DNA from 2 places in the Streptomyces sp. NPDC002788 genome. Region 1 is predicted to be linked to the other one. Evidence: riboswitches for the same ligand, from Rfam matches in the RefSeq annotation. Region 1 holds a riboswitch; the other holds the start of a gene.
The links. A riboswitch is a leader RNA that binds a small molecule or an ion and turns the genes downstream of it on or off. The one in region 1 is predicted to bind cobalamin.
Positions count from the first base shown of each region.

Region 2: it holds a riboswitch for cobalamin, as region 1 does, so the genes downstream of both, ACWD1U_RS11855 (ribonucleoside-diphosphate reductase subunit alpha) here and ACWD1U_RS26450 (ABC transporter substrate-binding protein) in region 1, are expected to answer to the same signal.

Region 1 covers NZ_JBSFVB010000015.1:69,351-76,664, forward strand. Annotated here, with positions in the region: gene ACWD1U_RS26435 (4-hydroxybenzoate 3-monooxygenase) at 1-1,092, opposite strand, end outside; gene ACWD1U_RS26440 (APC family permease) at 1,290-2,930, opposite strand; gene ACWD1U_RS26445 (CoA-binding protein) at 3,098-3,514, opposite strand; cobalamin riboswitch at 3,613-3,773, shown strand; gene ACWD1U_RS26450 (ABC transporter substrate-binding protein) at 3,858-4,886, shown strand; gene ACWD1U_RS26455 (FecCD family ABC transporter permease) at 4,883-5,944, shown strand; gene ACWD1U_RS26460 (ABC transporter ATP-binding protein) at 5,941-6,789, shown strand; gene ACWD1U_RS26465 (hypothetical protein) at 6,820-7,314, shown strand, end outside.
Region 2 covers NZ_JBSFVB010000005.1:185,396-192,709, reverse strand. Annotated here, with positions in the region: gene ACWD1U_RS11875 (GntR family transcriptional regulator) at 1-581, shown strand, start outside; gene ACWD1U_RS11870 (DUF3311 domain-containing protein) at 712-978, shown strand; gene mctP (monocarboxylate uptake permease MctP) at 975-2,603, shown strand; gene ACWD1U_RS11860 (GNAT family N-acetyltransferase) at 2,676-3,182, shown strand; cobalamin riboswitch at 3,198-3,359, shown strand; gene ACWD1U_RS11855 (ribonucleoside-diphosphate reductase subunit alpha) at 3,484-5,841, shown strand; gene ACWD1U_RS11850 (ribonucleotide-diphosphate reductase subunit beta) at 5,898-6,902, shown strand; gene ACWD1U_RS11845 (helix-turn-helix domain-containing protein) at 7,151-7,314, shown strand, end outside.

The DNA.
Region 1 (7,314 bases):
CACCTCGGACAGCCACTGCGAGAACTCCTGGTAGTCCCACACCCGCCGCAGGCACGCCTGCGCGTAGCCGGCCAGGCCGCTGTCGTCACCCGTGGTCAGGTGGGCGACCAGGGCGTCCCCGAGCAGGAACCCGTCGTGCAGGGCGAGGTTCATGCCCTTGGCGGCGATCGGGGCGACCAGGTGGGCGGCGTCGCCCGCGAGGAAGAGCCGGCCGTGCGTCATGGGCTCGACCACGTAGTCGTGCATGTCCAGCACGCGCTTCTCGATCAGCCGCCCCTCCGTCAGCGGCGGCGCACCGGCCGCTGAGAGCCGCGCCTGGAGTTCCGCCCAGACGCGCTCGTGCGGCCAGTTCTCCGGGTCGTCGCCCGGCGGGCACTGGAGGTAGTAGCGCGTCACCTTTGGGCTGCGGGGCATCTGCCCGGCGAACCCGCGCGCATGGCAGCCGAAGAGCACGCAGTCGGCGGAGGGCGGTGCCTCGGCGAGGAGCGCCAGCCACCCGATGCCGTAGTCGTGCCGCGCGACCTGGACCCGCTCCGGCGGCAGCGAGGCACGGGTCACGCCACGCGCCCCGTCGCAGCCGGCGATGAAGTCGCAGTGCACGAACTGCCGTTCACCCGTCTCGGGGCAGAGGTAGGACACGGACGGCCGGTCGGAGTCGAAGTCGTGGAGCCGTACGTCCCGGACCCCGAAGCGGATCTGCCCGCCGCGCACGTCGGCGTACTCGCGGACCAGGTCCGTCACCAATGACGGCTGCGGATAGACGAAGTGGTGGCTGCCCGTCAGCTCGCCGTACGCGAACCGGTACCGCTCCCCGTCGAAACGAAACTCGCACGTGGTGTGCAGCTCCGCCCGGTCCAGCAGGTTGCGGGCAAGGCCCCGCTTCTCCAGTCCCCGTACGGCCCATTCCTCGATGACCCCGGCCCGGGGCCGCTGTTCGATGAACTCCCGGGTCTCGGTCTCCAGCACCAGGCAGTCCACCGAGGCGGCCCGCAGGGTGTTGCCGAGGGTGAGGCCGGCGGGACCCGCGCCCACGACGACGACCGGAGAACGTCGTGCCGACGCGGAGTCGCGACGGGGTGAGGTGGAGGTCACCTTCACATTATGACGTCGCCGGGACAGCGGAAAACCGACCGCCGGAAACGGCAGTCGGTTCACCTGAGAAGAACTCCGCCACCAGGTGCAGAGGTCCGAATCGGATCAATATGGATTCCGATGGGCGTGGTGCACGGGCTTTTTGGCGGCTGTGCCGTCGACGACCTCACTCGGGCACACTCGCCGCCCGGCCGGATTCAGTGCGTGGGCACGTCCACGACCACCACCTCGTCGATGCTGCGCCGGATCTCCTCGGGGCGTGAGGCCACGGCGCGGGCCCAGTAGTAGATCGCCAGGGAGAAGACGGTGACGATGAGGATGTCCCACCACAGCGGGATGTCGCCCCGCCCGCCGAAACCGCCCTGCCATGAGATCACGCCCATGCCGAGCAGGTAGACCGGGAGCCACTGGGCGGCTTTGAAGTCCATCCGCGGCGCGTCGGGCAGGCCCTTGCTCCTGGCGTACAGGGCGTAGCCGCCGAGCAGCACGTAGCCGAGGATGATCGCCACGCCGAGCCGCCACAGGACGTCCCAAGTGGCCCAGTAGATGACGAGGTTGGCCACCACGAAGGACAGCGGGGAGATCAGCTTGCCGCCGGGGAGGCGGTAGGGGCGATCGTGGTCGGGCAGCTTGTCGGCGAACACGCCGTATGCCAGTGGCGCTCCCGCGTACATCAGGACGCTGGCCGAGGTGATGAAGCCGACCAGCTTCTGCCAACTGGGGAAGGGAAGGAAGCAGAGGACACCCGTCACGAAGGAGAGGATCAGGCCGAACCACGGCACGCCGCGGGCGTCGACCTTCTCGAACAGCTTCGGCGCGTAGCCGTTCTTGGAGAGGCCGAAGGAGACGCGGGAGGTGGCGGTGGTGTAGATCAGGCCGGTGCCGCCGGGGGAGACCACGGCGTCGAGGTACAGCACGACACTCAGCCAGCCCAGGCCCACCAGGGTCGCCAAACCCGCCCAGGGGCCGTCGATGCCCGGGAACTTGAGGTCGGCCCAGCCGTGCGCGAACGTGCTGTGGGGCAGCGCGGCGATGAACACGACCTGGAGCAGGACGTAGATGATCGCGCCGATCGCGACCGAGCCGAGGGTCGCGCGCGGCAGGTCGCGCTGGGGGTTGCGGCTCTCACCAGCGAGCTGGATCGCCTGCTCGAATCCCAGCAGGGCGAAGATGATGCCGCTGGTGCTGATGGCGCTCAGCACACCCTTGGCGCCGAACGGGGCGAAGCCCTCCGAGGCGAAGTTGCCCGGGTGGAAGTTGCCCACCGCGACGATGAAGATCGCGGCCAGTGGGACGGCGATCTTCCACCAGGTGGCCGCGCTGTTGGTGTGTGCCAGTACCTTCACGCCGAGGAAGTTGACCGCGACGAAAACGGCCATCAGGAAGACAGCGACAATGAGGCCGCTGGTCGTCAGGGTGCTGTCCTGCTGGTGCAGGAAGCCCTTCGCGAAGTCCCAGTGGCCGGCGTAGCCGATCATGGCCTCGACCTCGATCGGGGCCACGGTCGCCGCCTGCAGCCAGGCGAACCAGCCGAACGACATGCCGGCCAGGCCGCCGAAGGCGTAGTGCGGGTAACGCGCCGTGCCGCCCGCCACCGGGAACATGCCGCCGAGCTCGGCGTGCACCAGGGCGAGGAGGACGATCGCGACGGCACCGATCACCCACGAGATGATCGCCGCCGGACCGGCCATCATGACGGCGTTCTTGGCGCCGTAGAGCCAGCCGGAGCCGATGATGGAGCCTACGGAGGCCCACATCAGTCCGATGAGCCCGACGTCCCGGCGCAGTCCGCCCGGACTCCCCTTCACCCCCGGTACCGCCTGGTCGACACTTACCATGTTCTTAGGGGCCTCTCATAAAATGAACAGAGCGTTCGGCGTGCAAGAGGCCGTCAGGCTAGGTATCAATTGTCGACCGGCAGAAGACTGTTGCCGTGCATTTGACCGGGGGCGGGGATTTCCAGGAGAAATCTTCAAGGAATCTGTACGGGGAAATCAGAGAGCCGTTAACGTCTCAAGCCCAGCCGCGGGATCTCGATGGCCGGGCAGCGGTCCATCACCGTCTCCAGGCCCGCCGCGCGGGTCCGGTCGTACGCCGCCTCGTCGACGACGCCGAGCTGGAACCACACCGCCTTCGCCCCCTTCGCGACCGCCTCGTTGGCGACCGCGCCGGCGAGGTCGCTGTTCACGAACACGTCCACGACGTCCACGTCGAAGGGAATGTCCGCCAGGCTCGCGTACCCCTGCTCGCCGTGTACCGTCTCCGCCTTCGGGTGCACCGGCACGACGCGCTTGCCGAACCGCTGCAGCACGGCGGCCACGCCGTACGCCGCGCGCTCCCGGTTCGACGACAGGCCCACCACCGCCCAGGTGTCGCCGAGCCCGGTGAGAATCCTGCGGACCGTTGCCTCGTCGCCGTACACGGGTGACCTCCTCGAAAGTCGCGGAAGAACTGTGCCCGCCACAACGCCGCCGGACGCGCGGTGATTCCCCCCGCGGCCCCCCGTGATAGCTTGCCGAGGCCAGTCGAACCCATGTACGTGGGTCAGGGAATCCGGTGCGAATCCGGAACTGACGCGCAGCGGTGAGGGGGACGGGCGGGGCCTCGGCCACTGGACGCTCTCGCGGGTGTCCGGGAAGGCGCCCCGATCCGGTCGAACCCGAGTCCGAAGACCTGCTGGCGGCCCCCGCGGCCGGTACGCGGCGGGGGAGCAACGTACGACCGGGCTCCGCGATCGAGCCCTCGACGACTGAGGACTGGTTCCCGTGCCCCTCGCCCGACCCGCCCGTGCCACCGTGCTGCTCGCGGCCGGCTCCTTGCTCGGCTCCCTGCTCCTGACCGGCTGCGGCGACTCGAAGGCCACCACCGCGAAGGCCGCCGTCACCCTCGACGACTGCGGCCACGAGGTCCGCGTCGAGGCCCCGCCGCAGCACGCCGTCTCCCTCAACCAGGGCACCACCGAGATCCTGCTCTCCCTCGGCCTCGGCGACCGCCTCGCGGGCACGGCCACCTGGACCGACCCCGTGATGAAGGGGCTGGAGAAGGCCAACGCGAAGGTGCCGCGCATCGCCGACAACAATCCGTCCTTCGAAACGGTTTTGGACGCCGACCCCGACTTCGTCGCCGCCTCCTTCGTCTCCACCCTCGGCAAGGGCGGCGTCGCCACCCGCGAGCAGTTCGAGAAGCTCGGCGTGCCCACGTACGTCTCGCCGTCCGACTGCGCCGGCAAGGACAACTCGTCGGGCGGCGACGGCATCCGGGACAAGGCACTCGGCATCGACACCGTCTACCGCGAAGTACGCGACCTGGCCACCGTGTTCGGCGTGAAGAAGCGCGGCGACGAGCTCGTGGCCTCCCTCAGGCAGCGCATGGCGAAGGCCACCTCGGGCGTCGACGCCTCCGACGTCACCCTTCTGTACTGGTTCGCCAACTCCGAGTCGCCGTACGTGGCGGGCTGTTGCGGAGCGCCCGGCATCATCACCCGGGCCCTCGGCGCGAAGAACGTCTTCGACGACACGCACGAGGAGTGGCCGCAGGTCAACTGGGAGACGGTCGCCGACCGCGACCCCGACGTCCTCGTCATCGGCGATCTGACCCGGAAGTCACAGACCGCCGAGTCGGCCGCGAAGAAGATCGCCTTCCTGGAGTCCAACCCGGTCACCAGGAACATGGACGCGGTCCGGCACAAGCGGTACGTGCTGCTCAGCGGGCAGGCCATGAACCCGACCATCCGTACGGTCGCGGGCGTGGAGCAGGTCGCCGCCGGGCTGCGCCGGTTCGGGCGGGCCGAGTGACCGTCCGGGACCTGCCGGAGGTGGCGGGACCGGCGGCCGGCGCCCGGCGCCGAGCCGGGCTCGCTCTGGGCGTGGCCGGGACCGTCGCGCTCGTCGCCTCCCTCGCCGTGGCCATCACCATCGGTCCCGCCGACATCCGCGTCGGTGACGTGTGGTCCGTGGTGGCCGCCCACGTCGGCCTCGGCAGTTCGGAGCTGACGCCGATCCGGGACGGCATCGTCTGGCAGTTGCGACTGCCCCGCACCCTGCTCGCCGCCGTGTGCGGGGCCGGGCTCGCCGTGTGCGGGGCCGTCATGCAGTCGCTGCTGCGCAACCCGCTCGCCGACCCGTTCGTGCTCGGGGTGTCCTCGGGCGCCTCCACCGGCGCGGTGGTCGTGGTCGTGCTGGGCGTGGGCGGCGGTGCCGTCTCGGTGTCCGCCGGCGCGTTCCTCGGCGCCCTGGTGTCCTTCGCGCTCGTGCTGCTGCTCAGCCACACCCTCGGCGGCACCACCGACCGCGTGGTCCTCGCGGGCGTGGCCGCCATGCAGCTCTTCTCCGCGCTCACCTCCTTCGTGGTGATGACCGCCGCCGACGCCGAGACGACCCGGGGCGTGCTGTTCTGGCTCCTCGGCTCGCTCGGCGGCGCGGGCTGGAGCGACGTCCGGCTGTGCCTGGCCGTCCTGGCCGTGGCGCTGGTCGTGTGCCTGTCGTACGCCCGTACCCTCGACGCCTTCGCCTTCGGGCAGGACGCGGCGGCCGCGCTCGGGGTGTCCGTGGCCCGCACCCGCCTGGTGCTGCTGTGCGTCACGGCCCTGCTCACGGCCGCGCTGGTCAGTTCGGCCGGGGCGATCGGCTTCGTCGGGCTGGTCCTGCCGCACGCCGCCCGGGCCCTGACCGGTCCCGGGCACGCCCGGCTGCTGCCGGTCACGGCGCTGGCAGGGGCGGTGTTCCTGGTGTGGGTGGACACCCTCGCCCGGACGGTGCTGGATCCGCAGGAGGTTCCCGTGGGGGTGGTGACGTCGCTGGTCGGGGTGCCGGCGTTCGTGGTCGTGCTCTACCGGACGCGGAGGGCGCGGTGAGCGGGACGGGAGCACCGGTGGGCGGGAGCGGGGCACCCGCGGGCGGGGCCGGGTTGCGGGCCGACCGGGTGGACCGCCGCGCCGACGGACGCCTCATCCTGGACGGCGTCGTCCTCGCGCCGGAGACCGGTTCCACGGTCGGCGTCCTCGGTCCCAACGGCTCCGGCAAGTCCACCCTGCTGCGGCTGCTGGCCGGGTTGCTCACGCCGACCGCCGGAGTCGTCACCCTGGACGGCACACCGCTGGGCGACCTGCCCCGCCGAACGGTCGCCCGCCGCCTGGCCGTCGTCGAGCAACAGTCCGAAACGCAGGTCGAGTTGACGGTCGCGGACGTCGTACGGCTGGGCCGCGTCCCGCACCGCCGCGCCTGGACACCCGCCTCGGCCGACGATGAGCGGGCCGTGCGTGCCGCGCTGGAGCGCACCGGCCTCACCGACCGTGCCGGCCAGCCCTGGCACACGCTCTCGGGCGGCGAACGCCAGCGGGTGCAGATCGCCCGCGCCCTCGCCCAGGAGCCCCGCGAACTCCTCCTGGACGAGCCGACCAACCACCTCGACATCCACCACCAGCTCGACCTGCTCGCCCTGGTCACCGGCCTGCCGGTCACGACGGTCGTCGCCCTGCACGACCTCAACCTCGCGGCGATGTACTGCGACCGGGTCGTGGTGCTGAGCGCCGGGCGGGTGGTGGCGGGCGGCACACCGGGAGACGTCCTCACGGAAGAGCTGATCGCCGAGGTGTACGGGGTACGGGCGGACGTCCGCCGCGAAGGCCCCGGGGGACGGCCCCACGTCCGGTTCCTGGGGACGCTGGAGGGAGCGGCGCGCACGCCATCGGTGGGGTGATGGCGCCACACGGTCCGGAACACGCCGAACCTGCCTGCGCGGGCCCGCCCACCCGCCTACGCTCGCCCTGTGCTGCGCATCATCGACGCCCGAACCGGCGAGCCGGCCGACCCCGCCCCGGCCCGCCGGGGCCTGACCCGTGTCCAGGTGCACGCGCCCGGCTCCGACACCACGAACCTGCGGGTGCTGCTCGTCGCGGACCTGCTGGTCAGGGCCCTCGAGCTCGGCGGCACACCGGTGTGGGCGCTGCTCACCGGTGGACGGCGGCAGGCGGAACTGCGGGCGAGTGCCGCGGCGCTCGGCATCCGTCCCTTCGAGGACAGCCCCGACGTCGGCGCCGGGCTGGGCGAGGCCCAGGTCGTCCACGTGGCCGCCGAGGGCGGGCCGGCGCCCGACGGGCTGCGGATCGAGGTCGCGCCCGTGCGGACCGATCCCGCGGGCCACACCGATCCAGCCGTCCTCCGCCTCACCCTGATCAGCCGGCATCACAGCGCCCCCGCCCGGCCGGCGGCGGCCGACCTCGGC
Region 2 (7,314 bases), on a different contig from region 1:
GCCAGGCGCTGCAGGAGCTGGTGGTCGAGGGCCGGCTGGAGCGCATCCAGGGCAAGGGCACGTTCGTCGCAAAGCCGAAGGTCTCGCAGGCGCTGCAACTGACCTCGTACACGGAGGACATGCGGGCCCAGGGCCTCGAACCCACCTCGCAGCTGTTGGACATCGGCTACATCACCGCCGACGACCGCCTGGCCGGCCTGCTGGACATCACGCCCGGCGGTCGGGTGCTGCGCATCGAGCGGCTGCGCATGGCCAACGGCGAGCCGATGGCCATCGAGACCACCCACCTGAGCGCGAAGCGCTTCCCCGCCCTGCGCCGGTCCCTGGTGAAGTACACGTCCCTCTACACCGCGCTCGCCGAGGTCTACGACGTCCATCTCGCGGAGGCCGAGGAGACCATCGAGACGTCCCTGGCCACCCCGCGCGAGGCCGGCCTGCTCGGCACGGACGTCGGCCTGCCGATGCTGATGCTGTCCCGGCACTCGGTGGACCGGGAAGGGCAGCCGGTGGAGTGGGTGCGGTCGGTGTACCGGGGGGACCGGTACAAGTTCGTGGCGCGGCTGAAGCGCCCCCAGGAGTAGCGGACCGGCAGCGGAGTCGTCGATTTCTTTTGGGTACCGCATTACGGACGAGGGGTTCCGTTTTCGCCACACCCTGACCTAGATTGCCTGCGCATTACACAGGTGATCACTGAGGGGACGGAGCCGCCTGATGTCGCAAGCCTCAGAAGCCAGTAGAGGGCCGGTGGTGACGCCCGTGCGCGTCGTCATCGCCGTCTGCCTCATAGCGCCCTTCGTGGCCATGCTGTGGGTCGGCTCGTACGCGAAGACCGACCCGGCCTTCATCGGGATCCCGTTCTTCTACTGGTACCAGATGGCGTGGGTGCTGATCTCCACCGCGCTGACCATGATCGCCTACAAGCTGTGGCAGCGTGACCAGCGCGCCCGCTCGGCCTCGAAGGGCGGTGCGTCGGAGTGAAGGACGGCGTGAACGGCGTCGCACTCGCCGTCTTCATCTTCTTCTTCCTGGCCGTCACGGTCATGGGCTTCCTGGCCGCGCGCTGGCGCAAGGCCGAGAACGAGCACAGCCTCGACGAATGGGGCCTGGGCGGACGGTCGTTCGGCACCTGGATCACCTGGTTCCTGCTCGGCGGCGACCTGTACACGGCGTACACCTTCGTGGCCGTCCCGGCGGCGATCTACGCGGCGGGCGCGGCCGGCTTCTTCGCGGTGCCGTACACGATCCTGGTCTACCCGCTGATCTTCACCTTCCTCCCCCGCCTGTGGTCGGTGTCCCACAAGCACGGGTACGTGACGACGTCCGACTTCGTGCGCGGCCGGTTCGGCTCGAAGGGCCTGTCACTGGCGGTGGCGCTGACCGGCATCCTGGCGACGATGCCGTACATCGCGCTCCAGCTGGTCGGTATCCAGGCCGTGCTGGACGTGATGGGGGTCGGCGGCGGCGAGAACACCAACTGGTTCATCAAGGACCTGCCGCTGCTGATCGCGTTCGGTGTGCTGGCGGCGTACACGTACTCGTCGGGTCTGCGGGCGCCCGCGCTGATCGCGTTCGTGAAGGACACGCTGATCTACATCGTCATCGCGGTGGCGATCATCTACATCCCGATCAAGCTGGGCGGTTTCGACGAGATCTTCGCCAAGGCGGGTGACGCGTACAGCCAGACGAACCCGGCGACGGGTGCGCCGCGCGGTGCGCTGGTCCCGCCGGAGGCGGGCCAGTGGACGTACGCGACGCTGGCATTGGGCTCCGCGCTCGCGCTGTTCATGTACCCGCACTCCATCACGGCGACGCTGTCCTCCAAGAGCCGTGAGGTGATCCGCCGCAACACCACGATCCTGCCGCTGTACTCGCTGATGCTGGGCCTGCTCGCGCTGCTCGGCTTCATGGCGATCGCGGCCGGGATCAAGGTGCAGAACGGGCAGCTGGCGATCCCGCAGCTGTTCGAGACGATGTTCCCGGACTGGTTCGCCGGTGTGGCGTTCGCGGCGATCGGCATCGGCGCGCTGGTGCCGGCGGCCATCATGTCCATCGCGGCCGCGAACCTCTTCACCCGCAACATCTACAAGGACTTCATCAAGCCGGACGCCACGCCCGCGCAGGAGACCAAGGTCTCCAAGCTGGTCTCCCTGCTGGTGAAGGTGGGCGCACTGGCCTTCGTCCTCACCATGGACAAGACGGTCGCCATCAACTTCCAGCTCCTCGGCGGCATCTGGATCCTGCAGACCTTCCCGGCTCTGGTCGGCGGCCTGTTCACGCGCTGGTTCCACCGCTGGGCCCTGCTCGCGGGCTGGGCGGTCGGCATGGTCTACGGCACGGTCGCCGCGTACGGCGTGGCCTCCCCGACCCAGAAGCACTTCGGCGGCTCCTCCAAGGAGATCCCGGGCATCGGCGAGATCGGCTACATCGGCCTCACGGCGTTCGTCCTGAACGTGGTCGTGACGGTGGTCCTGACCTTCGTCCTCAGGGCCCTCAAGGCCCCCGACGGCATCGACGAGACGAGGCCGGAGGACTACACGGCGGACGCGGGCGACCCGGGCGTCCAGGTGGAGCTTCCGCCGGCGACGGCGGGCTCCTCGCACTGAGTCGTACGTGACGACGGGCCGCCGGTGAGAAACCGGCGGCCCGTCGTCATACCCGTCCCGCACACTCAAACCATGGACATCCTCATCCGGCGAGTGAAGCCCACCGAGTACGACGCCCTCGGCGAGATCACCGCCCAGGCCTACCTCAAGGACGGCCTCCTCGACTTCGGTGAGAGCGACTGGTACCTCGGCGAACTCAAGGACGTGGCCAGGCGGGCCGCCGCCGCGGACGTACTGGTGGCCACCCGGGGCGAACACCTCCTCGGCGGCGTGACCGTCGTCCCCTCCGGCGGCCCCATGGCCGACATCGCCCTGCCCGGGGAGGCCGAGATACGGATGCTCGCCGTCGCCCAGGAGGCCCGCGGCCGCGGCCTCGGAGAGGCCCTCGTCCGCGCCTGCGTCGACCGCGCCCGTGCGACGGACGGCTGCGTCCGCGTCGTCCTGTCGACGCAGCGCACCATGCACTCCGCCCACCGCATCTACGAACGTCTCGGCTTCGTCCGCGTCCCGGAGCGCGACTGGAACCCGATCCCGGAGCTCGACGACATCACTCTCCTTACCTACGAGTTGACGCTATGAAACCGTCGCGACACTACATCTAGGGGTGCTGTCGCCACCCGGCACAAGATGTATGCTCATGCTCGCTGTCGCCGCAGGGGAATCCGGTGCGAATCCGGAACTGTCCCGCAACGGTGTACTTGTGCATGTTCGTGCACAGGAGTCAGTCCGAGGACCTGCCGACAGCGCACCCGGCCGCCCGGCCGGTGTGCCTGACGTCCGGGCCTCGTGGAATGGGCCGGTGGACGCGACGCCGCGTGCGCTCGTGTGCTGCCGCCCGCCACTCGACGAGGCCCCCGTGCCGAGCGAGGGAGAGCCCCACGTGACCATCGCGCCAGCGGAACCGGTCTCAGCCGCCGAAGAAGAGCACGACGCGCCCGGTGCCGCGCTGCTGCGGACCCTGACCGAGCTGACCGCCGACCTCCCCGACGCCGAGCCCGGCCGGGTCGCCGCCGCCGCGCTGCGCGGCCGGTCCGCGCGGGCCGACGAGTCGGAGTTGCGCGAGCTGGCGACGGAGGCGGCCGCCGGCCTCATCTCCGAGGATCCCGCCTACTCCCGGCTGGCCGCGCGCCTGCTGACGATCGGCATCCGCGCCGAGGCCGCCTCGCAGGGCGTCACGTGCTTCACCGAGTCCGTCGCGGTCGGGCACCGGGAGGGCCTCATCGCCGACCGGACCGCCGAGTTCGTGCACCTCCACGCCGCCCGTCTCGACGCCCTGATCGACACGGCCGCCGACGACCGCTTCGAGTACTTCGGCCTGCGTACGCTCCACAGCCGCTACCTGCTCCGGCACCCGCTCACCCGCAAGGTCGTCGAAACGCCCCAGCACTTCATGCTGCGGGTGGCCGCGGGGCTCGCCGAGGACGACACCACCCGGGCCCTCGACGAGGTCGCCGCGCTCTACCGGCTCATGAGCCGGCTCGACTACCTCCCCTCCTCCCCCACCCTCTTCAACTCCGGCACGCGGCACCCCCAGATGTCGTCCTGCTACCTCCTCGACTCCCCCAAGGACGAGCTGGACTCCATCTACGACCGGTACCACCAGGTGGCCCGGCTGTCGAAGCACGCCGGCGGCATCGGCATCGCGTACTCCCGCATCCGCGCCCGGGGTTCGCTGATCCGCGGCACCAACGGCCACTCCAACGGCATCGTCCCGTTCCTGAAGACCCTCGACGCCTCGGTCGCCGCCGTGAACCAGGGCGGCCGCCGCAAGGGCGCCGCCGCCGTCTACCTGGAGACCTGGCACTCCGACATCGAGGAGTTCCTGGAGCTGCGGGACAACACCGGCGAGGACGCCCGCCGCACGCACAACCTGAACCTGGCGCACTGGATCCCGGACGAGTTCATGCGCCGCGTGAACGCCGACGCGCCGTGGTCGCTGTTCTCCCCCGCGGACGCGCCCGAGCTCGTCGACCTGTGGGGCGAGGAGTTCGACACCGCGTACCGGGCGGCCGAGGCGAAGGGCCTGGCGAAGAAGACGCTGCCCGCCCGCGAGTTGTACGGCCGCATGATGCGCACTCTCGCGCAGACCGGCAACGGCTGGATGACCTTCAAGGACACCGCCAACCGCACCGCCAACCAGACGGCCGAGCCCGGTCACGTCGTGCACTCCTCCAACCTCTGCACGGAGATCCTGGAGGTCACCAGCGACGGGGAGACAGCGGTCTGCAACCTGGGCTCGGTCAACCTCGGCGCGCTCGTCGACCAGGCCGGCGAGGACATCGACTGGGAGCGGCTGGACGAGACAGTCCGTACGGCCGTCACGTTCCTCGACCGGGTCGTGGACATCAACTTCTATCCGACCGAGCAGGCGGGCCGCTCCAACGCCCGCTGGCGTCCGGTCGGCCTCGGCGCGATGGGTCTGCAGGACGTCTTCTTCAAGCTGCGCCTTCCCTTCGACTCGCCAGAGGCCAAGGCGCTCTCCACGCGCATCGCCGAGCGCATCATGCTCGCCGCCTACGAGGCCTCCGCCGACCTCGCCGAGCGCAACGGCCCGTTGCCGGCCTGGGAGAAGACCCGTACGGCCAAGGGGGTGCTCCACCCCGACCACTACGACGTGGAACTGACCTGGCCGGAGCGCTGGGCCGCCCTGCGCGAGCGCATCGCCGCGACCGGCATGCGCAACTCCCTGCTCCTCGCCATCGCCCCGACGGCCACGATCGCCTCGATCGCGGGCGTGTACGAGTGCATCGAGCCGCAGGTGTCCAACCTGTTCAAGCGCGAGACCCTGTCCGGTGAGTTCCTCCAGGTCAACTCCTGCCTGGTGGACGAGCTGAAACGGCTCGGCGTGTGGGACGCCCGCAGCCGGGAGGCCCTGCGCGAGGCGAACGGCTCGGTGCAGGACTTCGCCTGGATCCCCGAGGACGTACGGAAGCTGTACCGCACGGCGTGGGAGATCCCGCAGCGCGGCCTGATCGACATGGCGGCGGCCAGGACCCCGTTCCTGGACCAGTCCCAGTCCCTGAACCTCTTCCTGGAGACGCCGACCATCGGCAAGCTCTCCTCGATGTACGCCTACGCCTGGAAGTCCGGGCTGAAGACCACGTACTACCTGCGCTCGCGCCCGGCGACCCGCATCGCCCGCGCGGCCCAGGCCACCGTCCCCGTGCAGCAGCCGGCGCCGGAAGACGCCGTCGCCTGCTCCCTGGAGAACCCCGAGTCCTGCGAGGCCTGCCAGTAATTCCCACCCGCCACCCGACCGCCACCCCTGGAGGACGGCGCTTCGCGCCGACTGTTATGACTCAGAACCTTCTCGACCCCGGCTTCGAGCTGACTCTGCGCCCCATGCGCTACCCGGACTTCTACGAGCGCTACCGGGACGCCATCAAGAACACCTGGACCGTGGAGGAGGTCGACCTCCACTCGGACGTCACCGACCTCGCCAAGCTGTCACCCGCGGAGCAGCACCTGATCGGCCGTCTGGTGGCCTTCTTCGCGACGGGTGACTCGATCGTCGCGAACAACCTCGTGCTGACCCTCTACAAGCACATCAACTCCCCCGAGGCGCGGCTGTATCTGAGCCGGCAGCTCTTCGAGGAGGCCGTCCACGTCCAGTTCTATCTGACGCTCCTGGACACCTACCTCCCCGACCACGACGACCGGGCGGCGGCCTTCGCGGCCGTCGAGAACATCCCCTCCATCCGCGAGAAGGCCGGGTTCTGCTTCAAGTGGATGGACTCGGTCGACCAGCTCGACCGGCTGGAGACGCAGGCCGACCGCCGACGCTTCCTGCTGAACCTGATCTGCTTCGCCGCGTGCATCGAGGGCCTGTTCTTCTACGGCGCCTTCGCGTACGTCTACTGGTTCCGCAGCCGGGGCCTGCTGCATGGCCTCGCGACCGGCACCAACTGGGTGTTCCGCGACGAGACGATGCACATGTCCTTCGCCTTCGACGTGGTCGACACCGTCCGCAAGGAGGAGCCGGAGCTCTTCGACGACCGGCTGCGGCAGGAGGTGACCGACATGCTCCGTGAGGCCGTCGAGGCCGAGCTGCAGTTCGCGCGCGACCTGTGCGGTGACGGCCTCCCGGGCATGAACACCGAGTCGATGCGGCAGTACCTGGAGTGCGTCGCCGACCAGCGGCTCACCCGCCTGGGCTTCGCTCCGGTGTACGGCTCCGAGAACCCCTTCTCCTTCATGGAGCTCCAGGGGGTTCAGGAGCTGACCAACTTCTTCGAGCGGCGGCCCTCCGCGTACCAGGTGGCGGTGGAGGGCACCGTCGACCTGGACGAGGACTTCTGAGCCGGCACGCCTTCGCGGGTCCCCTGGGCCTCCCTGATCTGACGGTCGACGCGCCGGTCGCGCAGGATACCGATCACTGACGGGAGGACCAGGAGGACCAGCATCCCGAGGACGAAGATCATTGCGATGAGTGTCTGTACCTGGTTCGTGTCCATGGACACCACTGTCGCGCCGATGACTCCTTACCGTCAGTGGCAGTACTGTCATAGACCCTCGAATTACTGCCACTGACGAGGCACACTGGAGACATGCTCCAGAACGTGACCGTCGTCCTCCTCGACGGCGTGAACCCCTTCGAACTCGGTGTGGTGTGCGAGGTCTTCGGCACCGACCGCAGCGACGACGGCCTGCCGGTCTACGACTTCGCCGTGGCCTCGGCCGAGGGCCCGGCCCTGCGCACGAACACGGGCTT